Regions from separate parts of the Aeromicrobium sp. P5_D10 genome, predicted to be linked through region 4. Evidence: riboswitches for the same ligand, from Rfam matches in the RefSeq annotation. Region 4 holds a riboswitch; each other region holds the start of a gene.
The links. A riboswitch is a leader RNA that binds a small molecule or an ion and turns the genes downstream of it on or off. The one in region 4 is predicted to bind cobalamin.
Positions count from the first base shown of each region.

Region 1: it holds a riboswitch for cobalamin, as region 4 does, so the genes downstream of both, ACXJKC_RS18100 (fibronectin type III domain-containing protein) here and ACXJKC_RS10565 (ABC transporter substrate-binding protein) in region 4, are expected to answer to the same signal.
Region 2: it holds a riboswitch for cobalamin, as region 4 does, so the genes downstream of both, ACXJKC_RS14770 (magnesium chelatase subunit D family protein) here and ACXJKC_RS10565 (ABC transporter substrate-binding protein) in region 4, are expected to answer to the same signal.
Region 3: it holds a riboswitch for cobalamin, as region 4 does, so the genes downstream of both, ACXJKC_RS14745 (nitrite reductase) here and ACXJKC_RS10565 (ABC transporter substrate-binding protein) in region 4, are expected to answer to the same signal.

Region 1 covers NZ_JBFUME010000010.1:92,671-95,883, reverse strand. Annotated here, with positions in the region: gene ACXJKC_RS18100 (fibronectin type III domain-containing protein) at 1-1,646, opposite strand, end outside; cobalamin riboswitch at 1,797-1,941, opposite strand; gene ACXJKC_RS18095 (DUF1707 SHOCT-like domain-containing protein) at 1,994-2,527, opposite strand; gene priA (bifunctional 1-(5-phosphoribosyl)-5-((5-phosphoribosylamino)methylideneamino)imidazole-4-carboxamide isomerase/phosphoribosylanthranilate isomerase PriA) at 2,532-3,213, opposite strand, start outside.
Region 2 covers NZ_JBFUME010000006.1:449,102-452,314, forward strand. Annotated here, with positions in the region: gene cbiE (precorrin-6y C5,15-methyltransferase (decarboxylating) subunit CbiE) at 1-728, opposite strand, end outside; cobalamin riboswitch at 758-906, shown strand; gene ACXJKC_RS14770 (magnesium chelatase subunit D family protein) at 968-3,037, shown strand; gene cobO (cob(I)yrinic acid a,c-diamide adenosyltransferase) at 3,037-3,213, shown strand, end outside.
Region 3 covers NZ_JBFUME010000006.1:442,552-445,764, forward strand. Annotated here, with positions in the region: gene ACXJKC_RS14730 (enoyl-CoA hydratase-related protein) at 1-630, opposite strand, end outside; gene ACXJKC_RS14735 (SigE family RNA polymerase sigma factor) at 764-1,321, shown strand; gene ACXJKC_RS14740 (hypothetical protein) at 1,318-1,992, shown strand; cobalamin riboswitch at 2,026-2,220, shown strand; gene ACXJKC_RS14745 (nitrite reductase) at 2,277-3,122, shown strand; gene ACXJKC_RS14750 (precorrin-8X methylmutase) at 3,119-3,213, shown strand, end outside.
Region 4 covers NZ_JBFUME010000005.1:14,655-17,867, reverse strand. Annotated here, with positions in the region: gene ACXJKC_RS10575 (ABC transporter ATP-binding protein) at 1-149, opposite strand, end outside; gene ACXJKC_RS10570 (FecCD family ABC transporter permease) at 146-1,186, opposite strand; gene ACXJKC_RS10565 (ABC transporter substrate-binding protein) at 1,183-2,244, opposite strand; cobalamin riboswitch at 2,301-2,483, opposite strand; gene ACXJKC_RS10560 (PucR family transcriptional regulator) at 2,560-3,213, opposite strand, start outside.

The DNA.
Region 1 (3,213 bases), on a different contig from region 4:
AGGGGGTGCGCCGTGTGCTCGGCGAAGTGCTGAGCCGTGCCGTTCTTCCACGACAGTGTGACGTCTGCGCCGTGCGTGACCTTCAACGAGAGCCCGATCTCGGCGACAGCGATGCGGCTGATCGCCGTCTGAAGAGCCAGCCGTGCACCGTAGACCGCCGCAGCGGACGCATCAGCGTCGTCATGGACCGTGGTGGCCTTCGTGATCGCGTCCTGCAGCAGGGTCCACCGGAACTCGGCCGCCGCTGCACCATGGCCGATTGCCTTGGCCTCGTCGGTGACGGTCTCCAGTTCGCCCAGATCGGCGGCGCTGGCCTTTTCGGTGACGCCGGCGAAGTACTGGGAGAACGAGGCTTTGTCGTAGTCGCCCCGGTCTTGGTTCGGAACGACAGCCTTGACCGTGCGATTGTCCGGGTCAGCGTTGTTCGAACCGTTGAAGGTCGAGGCATTCAGCGACGGCTTCGTGGTGTGCAGGAACGTGATGCGCTCCAGCGTCGTGATGCCGTTGAACGTCGTGGTGGAGCCGAAGGTGTAGGTCTCGGCGGCGACCACGACGTTGCGGAGCGAGCTGTTGCCCTGGAACGGATTCGCCACGGTGTAGTTGGCGACGGGAGGCAGGCTGACATCGGTCAGCGCAGTCATGCCGCTGAGGGCGTAGGTCGTCGCGTCCACCGCACCCGACAGGTCGAGCTCTTCGATCGACGTCCCCGCGTACGAAGCGTTACGCAGATCCGTGTAGTCCTGAGCGTTCAACGTTCCCGTGATGCTGAGCTTCTTGACGACGCTGTAGTCGTAGTCGCCTGCGGTCTGGCCGAAGTCGCTGACCAGCTTCTCGCGCAGCTTGGTCAGGAACTGACCCTGTGCAGTCGTGGTGAGCCGAACCCACGAAGAAGCTGGGTCCGCGGTGTTCAGTGCTGTGAGCGAAGCGGTGACCTGCTGCTGCGTGGCAGTGGGATTCACGGCCGTCGTCCTGGCCGTGGCAAGTTCTGCGTCAGTAGCCGTTGCGGTCTTGCCCTTGCCGATGCCCCTGATCAGATCGGTCTTGTCGACTTGGGAGAAGTAGGACTCACTCTCCCAGCAAGAATCTGCCAGGCCGAGGTCGCAGCCATAGCCGTACAGCGTGAACTGCCACCGCATGACGTCACCATCGTGCAGAGTCAGTGCACCCGCACCGACCTGGGCCGTCACGTTGTTGACCGTGTACATCCAGCCAGACATGGAGTTGTAGTCGGGCGTGCCGAGGTACGCGTCTCCGTCGGTGCCGGTCAGCTCGAATCCCGGCTGGCTCGTGATGTACGACGGAACGTTCGCGGTTCCCTTGTCGAAGCCCTTGACGCCCGACAGGTACCAGCCCGCGCTGCTGGTATCCCCAGCGTCCAACGCGGTGAACTGGTGCGATGTCTCATCCAGGACGCTCTCGGTGACAGCCGCGGCCGTCGAGCCCTCCGGGACCGTCACCTTGACCGGCTCGACGTAGTAGCCCTGACCGATGTTGTAGCCCTCGAAGGTCACGTAGACCGATATGTCGCTTGCTGCTTGGGCGGCCGGAGCCAGCCCCAGCACGAGGGCAAGTGTGGTGAACGCGCTGATCAGCGCTGCTCCCACTCGGCTGCGACGCCGTCTTTCGATGATGGACCGGGATCCCATGAATTCTCTCCTTGCTCGGACCCCGCAGAGGTAAGGCATGGCAGAGAAAACGTCCCGATCGACACAAAACTCCGCGTCAGAGAATCTGGCGCGGAGCTGTTATCGAATCGGAGAACGATTCGGCCATGTCCCGCTTTCCGCGGCAGGACTTGGCCAGACACCCTCGTGACAGGTACTCCGACTCGTGGCGCGATCGCTCACGCCACACACGGTTGCGGGACAGCGCCGGATTCTCACCGACTTCCCCCAGCACGAGTGCAACTGGTTACAGCAAGTCACGATTTCCGTGACTCAAGAACGGACCTTAACGCATTCCCGCGTAGTCAGGTCCTGATGTGACCGACGTCCTATCCCAGCCCGCGCCGACGACGACGCTTGGCAGCGATCTTGTCCTCGATCGCCTCGATCCGCGACTCGCGGTTCAGCCGCATCGAGAAGTAGCCGATCCCCACGCCGAGGCTCGGGAAGATCGGCCAGAAGAACAACAGCCCGCCGCTCGCGATACTCGTGGCACCCCAGATCGCCACGCACAGCCCGGACACGAAGATCCACCCATTGCGGGCGTCGCGCAGATCGCGCTGGTACTGGGTCACCGCCTGGACCTGCAGGCTGGAACGGTTGGCCGCCTGCCTCACGACCGGGGCGGGGGTCGCCACGACCAGGTCGGTCAGCAACGCTGCAAGCCCGCCCACGAGGCGGGTGCCCAGGACATCGGCACTCCGTGCCTCGAACTCGTCGCGGGTCAGCCTGCCGTCGGCATAGGCGTCGCGCAGCACCGTGACGGCATGATCGCGGTCGGCATCGGTCGCCCTGAGCAGCGCAGCGTCCGGCTCGCGAGGATCGGCCGAGAAGCCCGACCAGATCTCCGCGCCCGACGCCATGGGTTCAGACCTCGCGTACCGCGGCGAGGGCTTCGGGCAGGGTGAACGCACCGGCGTACAACGCCTTGCCGATGATGGACCCTTCGACGCCGAGGTCGGCAAGCGTCGCGATGTCACGCAGGTCCTGCAGGCTCGACACGCCGCCCGAGGCGACGACGGGCTTATCGGTCACGGCGCACACCTGACGCAACAGGTCGAGGTTGGGCCCGGTCAGCGTGCCGTCCTTGGTCACGTCGGTGACGACGTAGCGGGCGCAGCCGTCGCGATCCAGGCGCGCCAGGGTCTCGAACAGGTCGCCGCCGTCCTCGGTCCAGCCACGGGCAGCCAGCGTCGTGCCGCGTACGTCGAGGCCCACCGCGATCTGATCGCCGTACTGGCCAACGACCTTGGCGCACCAGTCGGGATTCTCGATCGCCGCTGTGCCAAGGTTGACGCGTGTGCAGCCGGTCGCCAGCGCCGCCTCCAGCGAAGCATCGTCGCGAATGCCGCCTGACAGCTCGACCTTGACGTCGAGACGGCCGATGACATCGGCGAGCAGCTCGCGATTGGAGCCCTTGCCGAAGGCCGCATCGAGATCGACGAGGTGGATCCATTCGGCCCCATCGGCTTGCCATTGCAAGGCGGCGTCGAGCGGGGAGCCATAGGAGGTCTCACTACCGAGCGCTCCTTGGACCAGGCGCACGGCC
Region 2 (3,213 bases), on a different contig from region 4:
ATATCGCGTTTGGTCAGCTGGCCGTCGTTGTCGAAGACGTCGTCGGGCAGTCCTGTCGTCCAGCCCATCTTGCGCGGGCCCGACAGCTCGATTCCGATGATGTTGAGCCGGGGAGCCGTATCGCACCAGGCTTGGGCGCTGGCGGTGACATGCGTTTCCTCCGCTGAGCCGAGGTTGCCGAGGACTTGCAGGGTGCTGTCGCCGTAGTCGGTCTCGACGAGGAGTGCAGCGATCCGTCCGGGGGTGTCCTGATCTGACGACAGCACGATCAGACGTCGACCCGGCGCCAGTTCGCGCAGGATTCGGGCCGGGTCACGTCCTACGACGCTGACCACGACACAGGACTCGGACGACCAGCCGAGCCGGGCCCGTGCCAAGGACACCGAGGAGACAGCGGGGTGCACTGTCACGTGATCGGCTCCCAGAAGATCGATCAGTGTCGTGCCGATGCCAGAAATCAGAGGATCGCCGGAGGCAAGCGCAACGACCGGTCCGCTCACGAGATCCGCGATGAACGGGGCGAGCTGCTCGCGAAGGGGCGAAGGCCAGGTCTCGCGGCGCTGCCCGGTGACTGACGGAACCATCGACAGATGACGTCCGCCGCCGATCAGCACTGCGGCTCCGAGGACGATTCGTCGATGCGCCTGGGGCAGATCGTCCCAGCCGCCCGCGCCGATGCCGATGACGCTCAGAGATGTCGAAGCAGAGGGGGGATCGGTGGCCAACATTGCTCGCCACGCTATCGTCATGAGCGGCACGAGGTGCCCCAAGGGTCCAGGCATCGGAAACGGTGCGGAAGATCTGAGGGGAGAATCTGGGAAGTCGGTGAGAGTCCGACACAGGCCCGCTGCGGTGAGTCAGGCCCCTGCAATCTGGGGGACTTGATAAGTCCGAAGACCGGCCCCGCGCCTGACCACAGTTTCGGCGTAATCAGCCGACGGCGAATCGAGCGGGAGCCTCCATGCCACTGCAATATCCCTTTTCTGCCGTACTCGGCTGTCAGAGCGATGCGCTCGACGACATGGGCCTGGCCCTGATCCTCAATGCGGTCTCGCCCCACATCGGCGGCGTCCTGGTGCGTGGCGAGAAGGGTACGGCGAAGTCGACCACGGTGCGGGCCATGACCGGGGTCCTCCCGCCGGTCGAGGTGTTCGCCGCGGACCGGTTCTCGATCGATCCGGCCGACGCTGCCGGGGCCTCACCCGACGGCCCGTTCGCATCCGATCACCCGACGACGGTGAGGCCCGCCCGGCTGGTCGAACTGCCGGTCGGAGCGACCGAGGACCGGGTGCTGGGTTCGATCCAGCTGGAACGAGCGCTCTCGCACGGCAAGGTCGAATACGAACCCGGTCTGCTTGCCGCGGCGCATCGCGGCCTGCTCTATGTCGACGAGGTCAACCTGCTTCACGACCACCTGGTCGACGTGCTTCTCGATTCGGCGGCAATGGGCCGAGTGACGGTCGAGCGTGACGGCGTTTCGCTCGAGTACGCCTCGCGGTTCGTGCTGATCGGGACGATGAACCCCGAGGAAGGTGAGCTACGGCCGCAGCTGCTCGACCGTTTCGGTCTGACGGTCGAGGTGTCGGCGGTGCGTGAGCCTCACCTGCGGGCCGAGGTCGTACGCCGACGGATGAGCTTCGATCTGGACCCCGCTGCATTCGTCAAACAGTTCGAGGCCGCTGATCACGCGTTGACCGAGCGGATCGACGCAGCTCGGGCTCGGTTGCCGTTCGTGGAACTCACCGACGCGGCGCTGTTGAAGATCGCAGAAGTGTGCGCGGCATTCGAGGTCGACGGTCTGCGCGCCGATATCGTGACCGCCCGAACCGCTGTCGCCCACGCTGCCTGGAACGGACGGGACGAGGTGGCACGCGAAGACATCCGCCGCGCAGCGTTGTTGGCACTGCCGCACCGTCGGCGTCGTAATCCGTTCGACGCTCCGGGCCTCGATGAGGAGTTGCTCGACCAGATCCTGGGTGATGAGGAACTCCCTCCTGAACCGCCGCCGGAGCCCGAACCGGAACCGGAGCCTGAGCCCTCGCCACCGGGTGAGAGCGAGGATGGGGGCGATCAGCCTGACGGTCCTAGTGACGACTCTGCACCGGCCGAACCTCAAGATGCTCCGGCCCAGCAGCCTGCGCCGCCTACCAGTGCGAGCAACGAATCGGTCGTCTCTGCCAGCACACCTGCCTGGCGGCCCAAAGCGCTGACGGTACGCGGAACCGGCCACGGAGCCGCGGGACGGCGCAGCCGCGCCATCACCTCGCATGGACGGCGGGTTGGGGTGACCCAAGAACCGTCAGGTTCGCTGCACCTGGTCGAGACGCTGATGGCCGCGGCCGGCAAGCAGGCCGATCGTCAACAGAACGGAAAGGTCGCACTGCACGCCGAGGACCTGCGGTTCGCAGTGCGCGAAGGTCGCGAATCCAATCTCGTGCTGTTTTGCGTCGACACGTCAGGCTCCATGGCGGCCCGTAAGCGGATGACCGAGGTCAAGACCGCGATTCTCGCGCTGCTGCTCGATGCCTATCGGCGCCGAGACAAGGTCGGTCTTGTGACCTTCCGTGGCCTGGGCGCCGAGGTCGCTCTGCCGCCGACACAGTCCGTCGACATCGCGGCCGCACGGCTCGACGAGTTGCCTGCCGGTGGTCGTACGCCCGTCGCAGAAGGCCTGCTCGAGGCAGCCCGGGTGATCAGGCGCGAGAGCCTGCGCGATCCCAGCCGGCGTCCACTGCTCATCGTCGTGACGGACGGTCGTGCCACCGGAGGCACTGACGCGGTCGCTCGATCGCGTCAGGCAGCCGACGAGATCGCAGCACTCGGCGTCACGACGGTCGTGATCGACAGCGAGCGTGGTCCGATGCGACTCGGACTGGCAGTCGCACTCGCCGAACGTATGGGCGCCGAATACCTGCCAGTTGACGATGTGAGCGCGGAGACGCTGCATCAGTCGGTCCAGGCTCACATCGGTCAACCGCACAGTGGCCAACCGCACAGTGGCCAACCGCACAGTGGCCACGAACGAGGAGCAGCCTGATGCCGCAGGGACAACCGGTTGCCGTGCCCGCCGACGGTCTGACCACCCGGCAACGCCGCAATCGTCCGCTTCTGGCGGTGCATACGGGCGATGGCAAGGGCAAGTCCACCGCGGCCTTCGGGCTGGGGCTCCGCAGCTGGAACCAGGGTCTGAAGATCGGCGTGTTCCAGTTCGTC
Region 3 (3,213 bases), on a different contig from region 4:
TTCGACGAGGGGACGGCCGACCGTCGCGATGCGCTGGGCGAAGGAGATCGCGTGTGCCACGAGCTCATCGCCGGGAACCACCCGGAGCACCAACCCGTCAGCTTCGGCTCCGGCGGCGTCCCACTGATCTCCGAACAGCACTGCAGCAGTAGCCCGTTGATCACCCACCGCACGGGCAAGCAGCCAGGTGTGGCCGCCTCCCGGGTGCAGACGCAGATCGGTGAACCGGGTGTCGAACTTGGCCCGATCACCCGCGAGGCGGATATCGCAGGCAAGAGCAAGGTTCATGCCGGCACCCACGGCCGGTCCATTGACTGCTGCGATGGTGGGCAGAGGCGATCGCAACACCCGCAGGAATCCGTCATAGACGGTGTCGACGCCGGTGAAGTCGCCGTTCACCGAATCCTCCAGGACGCGAAGCTCCGCGCCAGCGCAGAATGCTCGCCCGCGCCCGGTGATGACAGCGCAATTGACTTCTGGTCGCGACTCGGCCAGATCGAAGGCCTGCCCGATCGCGGCGACCATCGCGTCGTTCAACGGATTGCGATGATCCGAATCATCGAGTGTGATGACGGCGACGTTGTCGTGGAACGAGAGCTCAACCGGGCCCAGGTCGGCGGTGTTGGTCATGTGGGTCCTTTGCATGTTGTCGACGCCCAGGAGACTACTGGCACCGGATTCGCTTCCGGACGGAAGTTCGGTGTCGATGCAACCTCGACGTGGTCGTCATCCGTCATAGGGGCATGAGATCAAAGGAAAGCGTATGAAATCTTCGCGCGACGAGGAGTTTCATGCCTATGTGCTGGCTCGTCGTGCTGAGCTGCTGCGTACCGCGACGCTTCTGACGGCAGGTGATCAGCATCTGGCCGAAGACATCGTGCAGTCGACCTTGACCCGGCTCTATTTGTCGTGGCCGCTGTTCCAGAAGGCGACCAAGCCTGAAGGGTACGTCCGTCGTGCGCTGGCCAATGCGTTGATGGACGAGCACCGCCGACCGTGGCGGCGCCGCGAACGCACATTGTCCGTGATGCCGGAGCGCCAGTCGGGGGAACCCGACGCGGGGTCGCAGAGAATCGATGCCCTGCACGAAGCGATGGGCAATCTGCCACCGCGTATGCGGGCTGCGCTGGTCTACCGGTACTTCCACGATATGAGCGTCGCCGACACAGCCGATGCACTGAACTGCTCGCACGGAACCGTGAAAAGCCAGACGTCACGGGCGCTCGACCAACTACGTGACGTCCTGGATGTCACGGCCCCCAGGACCCCCGAACCGCCGGCCGTCGCGCTGGCAACACCGATCACCAGGAGCTTGTCATGACCGATCTTCGTACGCTGATGCATGAGGCCGCCGGGCTGTCCCACGATCCGACCCCCTCGGTCGCCGATGCCGACCTGGCCCGCGCCCGCCGAGTCATGCGCCGACGCCGTGCCGGCCGGTTCGGCGTCGGGTCGACGTTGGTGGCGGCCGCCGCGATAGGGACCTTCGCGATCTTGGCCCCGACCGCGTCACCGACCGATCCGGATGCGCCGGGAATCACAGCTGCCGCACCGCCGCAGTCAGGTTCTGCCATTGAGCTGGTGTCGTACAGCGGCAAGCAGCCGACGGGCTACGTCCTCGACATGGTTCCGGCCGGTTGGCAGATCAGGGATGACACTCGCGGGCTGCTCACCTTGGCGCCGAAAGATGCTGAACAAGGCGATGTGGTGGAAGGCATGACGAGTCTTGAGGGCACGATTGCGGTTTCCACACAGTCCGACACCGGCGTGCCGAGCGGCGTCAAGCTGGACCGCGTCCAAGTAGGAGACCAGGAGGGAGTCATCGCGCACATGAAGGGCGCCGGTGACACCCGCACGCTGTTTGTCGAGCAAGCATCAGGGACGTTCCTGGTCATCCAAGTCTGGGACGGTCTCGGCTGGGGAAATCAGCAGATCGCCAACTTCGCGGAATCGGTACACATCACGAACGATGCCGTGCCCAGCGTCGGCTGAGCGGACGGTGCCGCCATCGGTCCGTAACGGCGGGGTTATGCTGGGCGCGCCAGTTTCTCCACCTCGTGGAGTCAGGGAATCCGGTGAGAATCCGGAGCTGACGCGCAGCGGTGAGGGTGACGGGCCAGCACGCGGCTCTTGAGTCGCAGCCACTGGACACACGTCCGGGAAGGCGCTTCGGCCCGCGTGATCCCGAGTCCGAAGACCTGCTGGCCCTAGCGGCAACCGCCGCCAGGTCACAGGCGGCCTCGCGGACGGGCCCGGAGACCAGATGGGTTGGCGCGATGTCTTCCAACCGCAGCCGTGCGGATCGGTGCCCGGGAGCGCTGCGCCCGTGGCGCGCAGACGACGGCATGCTGGTGCGTCTACGCCTGATCGGCGGGCATGTCGCGACGTCCTCGCTAGAAGCGCTCGCGGACGTGGCCGGGACTTACGGCGACGGTCGAGTCCACCTGACGTCGCGGGCCAATCTCCAACTGCGTGGCCTGCCACAGGCGGAGGACGGGCTTCCGGCAGAAGTGATATCCGCACTTGAGAGCACCGGACTGTTGCCGAGCCGCAGCCACGAGCTGATACGCAATGTGATGGTCTCGCCCCAGACCGGGTTGGCGGGCGGACGCGCGGATCTGCGTGGGAGCGCCGTGGAACTCGATCAGCGGCTACTGTCATCGCCGCGTTTGGCCGACCTGCCCGGACGGTTCCTGTTCGTGCTCGACGACGGGCGTGGGGATCTGATCGACCGCAGTTGCGATCTCGGACTCGTCGCGATCGACCACGAACTCGTACAGCTTCGAGTCGGCTCCGGCTGGAGCGAGGTCATCTCGTTGGATGCGGCGGCAGCGCGCCTCGTCGAACTCGCTGAGCAGTTCGTCGAACGACGGGGAACTGGAGCCACCGCGGCGTGGCACGTCGCCGAGCTCACTGAACCACTGACGACGTCCGCTCTCCCAGACATGCGGATCCCGCCGCCGTCGCAACCGCTTCCCTACGGTGACGTCCCGGGAGGCCGGCACCAAGCTGTCACCGAGGCCGGACTCGATCGGATGACGATCCACGCACTGACCAGCTCCGCTCCTGGCGTGATCATCACGCCGTGGCGCGGCGTTCTCGTTCCTGAGGAGCAGCCATGACCGAACTGAAGCGTCCATCGCGTCACTACGCCTATATCGATCGTGGCCCGGCGATCTACGACGACTCATTTGCCATGATCCGGCGCGAAGC
Region 4 (3,213 bases):
CCGGCCAGCAGCCGCAGCAGCGACGACTTGCCCGATCCGTTGGGACCGAGCAGTCCGAGCGTCGAGCCCGGGGTGACATCGAACGTGACGTCGTCGACGACGTGGCGTCCACCGACACTCCACGAGACGTTGCGGGTCGCGAGACTCATACGGGCCTCTTGCGTCGGTAGAGGATCACGGCGAAGGCCGGCACACCGACCAGGGCCGTCACGACCCCGACGGGGAGTTCCTGTGGGCTGAAGACCGTGCGGGCGACGGTGTCGACCCAGACCAAGAAGATGGCTCCGATCAGGGCCGTGGCCGGCAGCAGCAGCCGGTGTCCGGGGCCGACGACAGCGCGAGCCGCGTGGGGTAGGACGAGGCCGACGAACCCGATCGCTCCGGCCGCGCTCACGAGCGTCGCAGTGATCAGCGCGGTGACTACGAGAAGCACAATCCGTACCCAGCGGACCGAGATCCCGAGTGATGCGGCGGCGTCCTCGCCGAAGGCGAAGGCATCGAGTGCAGGGGCCAACGCGATGCAGATGACCAGGCCGACGAGGCACACAGTCCCGCACGTGACGACGTCGGTCCAACCCGCGCCGCTGAGGGAGCCGAGCAGCCAGAACAGCACGCCGCGGGTCTGCTCGGCGTCGGCGGACGAGGTGACGATGAAGGAGGTGAGCGCAGAGAACAACTGGGTCGCAGCGACGCCGGCGAGGACGACACGATCGGGCGTGCCGCCGGCACCGGCGGCAAGCAGCAGGACCATCGAGAATGCCACGGCCGCGCCGAGGAATGCCCCGGTCGACAGGGTGATGATTCCGCCGCCGACGCCGAGGATCACGACAAGCACGGCCCCGGTCGAGGCGCCCGAGGAGATGCCGAGCACGAACGGGTCGGCGAGCGGATTGCGCAGTAGTGACTGCATGATCGCGCCGCAGATCGCCAGACCGGCGCCGCACACGGCCGCCAGGAGCGTGCGCGGCAGGCGCAGCTCCCAGACGATGCCGTCGCGGATGCGTGACACGCCTGCGTCACCCCATCCGAGGTGCTGGCCGACCACGGCAAACACCTCGCCGACTGAGAGATCGGCCGGGCCGATCGTGATCGCCACGGCGATCGACAGCGCCAGCGCCGTGAGGCCCACCGCCCAGAACGCCCCGCGGGCACCCCGGACCGCGAGCGTCGGATCGGCCTGGTTCAACGCGTGAGCCCGAGCTCGGCCAGCGCCTTGGAGAGCTTCTCGGTGCCGTCGACCGTGCGGATCGAGGGGTTCATGTCAGCGCCGTTCATGATGACGTAGCGCTTGTTGCGCACTGCCGTCAGGCGCTTGGTGACCGGGTTGGACTCGAGGAACTTGATCTTGTCCTCCAGCTTGTCACCGGTCTGGGACTTGCGGCGCAGGTCGCCGAGCACGATGACGGTGGGGTCTCGGTCGAGGACGCTCTCCCAGCTGACCTGGGGCCACTCGGTGACCGTGTCGTCGAAGACGTTCTCGACGCCGACGGTGCGCGACATGACGCCGGGCGAGCCGTTGGCTCCGGCCATGTAAGGCAGCTCGGTGTTGGCGAACCAGTACGCGATGGACACGTCGCTCTTCGGGGCGTTCTCGGTGGCCTTGGCCATGCGGGACTTGAGCTCGGCGATCAGCTTCTCGCCGCGGGACGAGACGTCGAAGATCTGGGCGAGGTCGGTGATCTCCTGGTAGATGACGTCCATCTCGAGCGGGTGTTCGCGGGGTCCATCGCCGCTCTCGTCGGTGCGACCGTCGCAGTGCGACGGGGCGACGTACGTGGGCACGCCCAGCTTGGCGTACTGCGCACGCCGGTCAGGGTCCTCGTCGTTGAGGGAGCCGCCGAATGACGCCGTCACGATGTCGGGCTCCTCCTGCAGCACTCTCTCGTAGGAGACGGCATTGTCACCGAGGCGGGGAACCGTGGCATTGGCCTTTGCCAGGTTGGGGCGGATCTCGTCGGTCCAGGTCGAGGTGCCGACCATGCGGTCGCCCAGGCCGAGAGAGAGCAGGATCTCGGTCGATCCCTGGTTGACCGAGACGGCACGCTGCGGTGCCGCCTCGATGGTCACGTCGGTGCCGCAGTTGTCCTTGAGCGTGAGCGGGTAGGTCGTGCTGCCTTCGCCCGCTCCCGGGGTCGAGGCGTCGCGGTCGGATGACTCACTGGTTCCGCAGGCGGTGAGGACGGAGGCGGCAAGCCCGGCGCAGAGCGCCCAGGCGGCAGAGCGCGTGAAGGAAGGAAAAGACACGTGATTCCTGTGATCTGAGGCTCTTGCGCGGAGCCTGACGAATGATCCGGCCGACATGAGTCGACCGCAAACCAGCAGGTCTTCGGACTCGGGTTCGACCGGATGGTGGCGCCTTCCCAGATCTTGCGATCCAGTGGCGATGCCACCTCCGTCCCCCTCACCGCTGCGCGTCAGCTCCGGAGTCACACCGGATTCCCTGACCCAAACGAATGGGTACGACTGGTTCGCTGGCAGCCTAGCAAGGGCTCGACTCGCCCGGTCTCGGGGTTCTCCTGACCATGCCTGGAGCGAACTGCAGGACGTGGCGTCGTCGAGTCAGACGGTCTCGTTCGACAGGAGCGGTTGTACCGCGAGGGCAACACGCAGTGAGAGATTCTCGGGGTCGATCGGATGCCCCAGAATTCCTTCGATGCGTCGGATGCGCTGGGTCACGGTGTTCGCATGCACTCCCAGCCTCCGCCCACATCGTGAAGGGCTCCCCGAGGTGTTCAGGAAGTGTCGCATCGTCACCAGAAGCCTGTCGCGGCCCTCGTGCTGCAGCAACGGGCCGAGTTGATCCTCCACGAACCGGCGAGCCAGATCATCACGTTGGGAAGCCAGAATCTCGACTGCCGCATCTGGGAAACACGCGACGCGGCCCGGCGAAACGGGCATTCGCGCGGTCAACAGCGCTTCGTCGTGGGTGTGTCGAAAGCCGTCAATCCCGGCGCGGGCAGCGCCGAAGGCCACGCCGACGCCGGGTGGAAGCTCGATTTCGCGCAGCCGGTCGTACGACGACGCCGAAATGGGTGTGAACCATCCGTGCACGCTCGACACCCCGGCCGGCACCGCGAGGTGTTGGCGAGCAAGACCGGCAATACGCCGCCGCACGGACTCGCCCACTTGCCCGGCGATGCCCTCGGCGGTTGACCACGCCACATAGCCGATGTGGGTTTCGCCGGCGCTGTAGCCGAGAAGGTCATGAAGGTC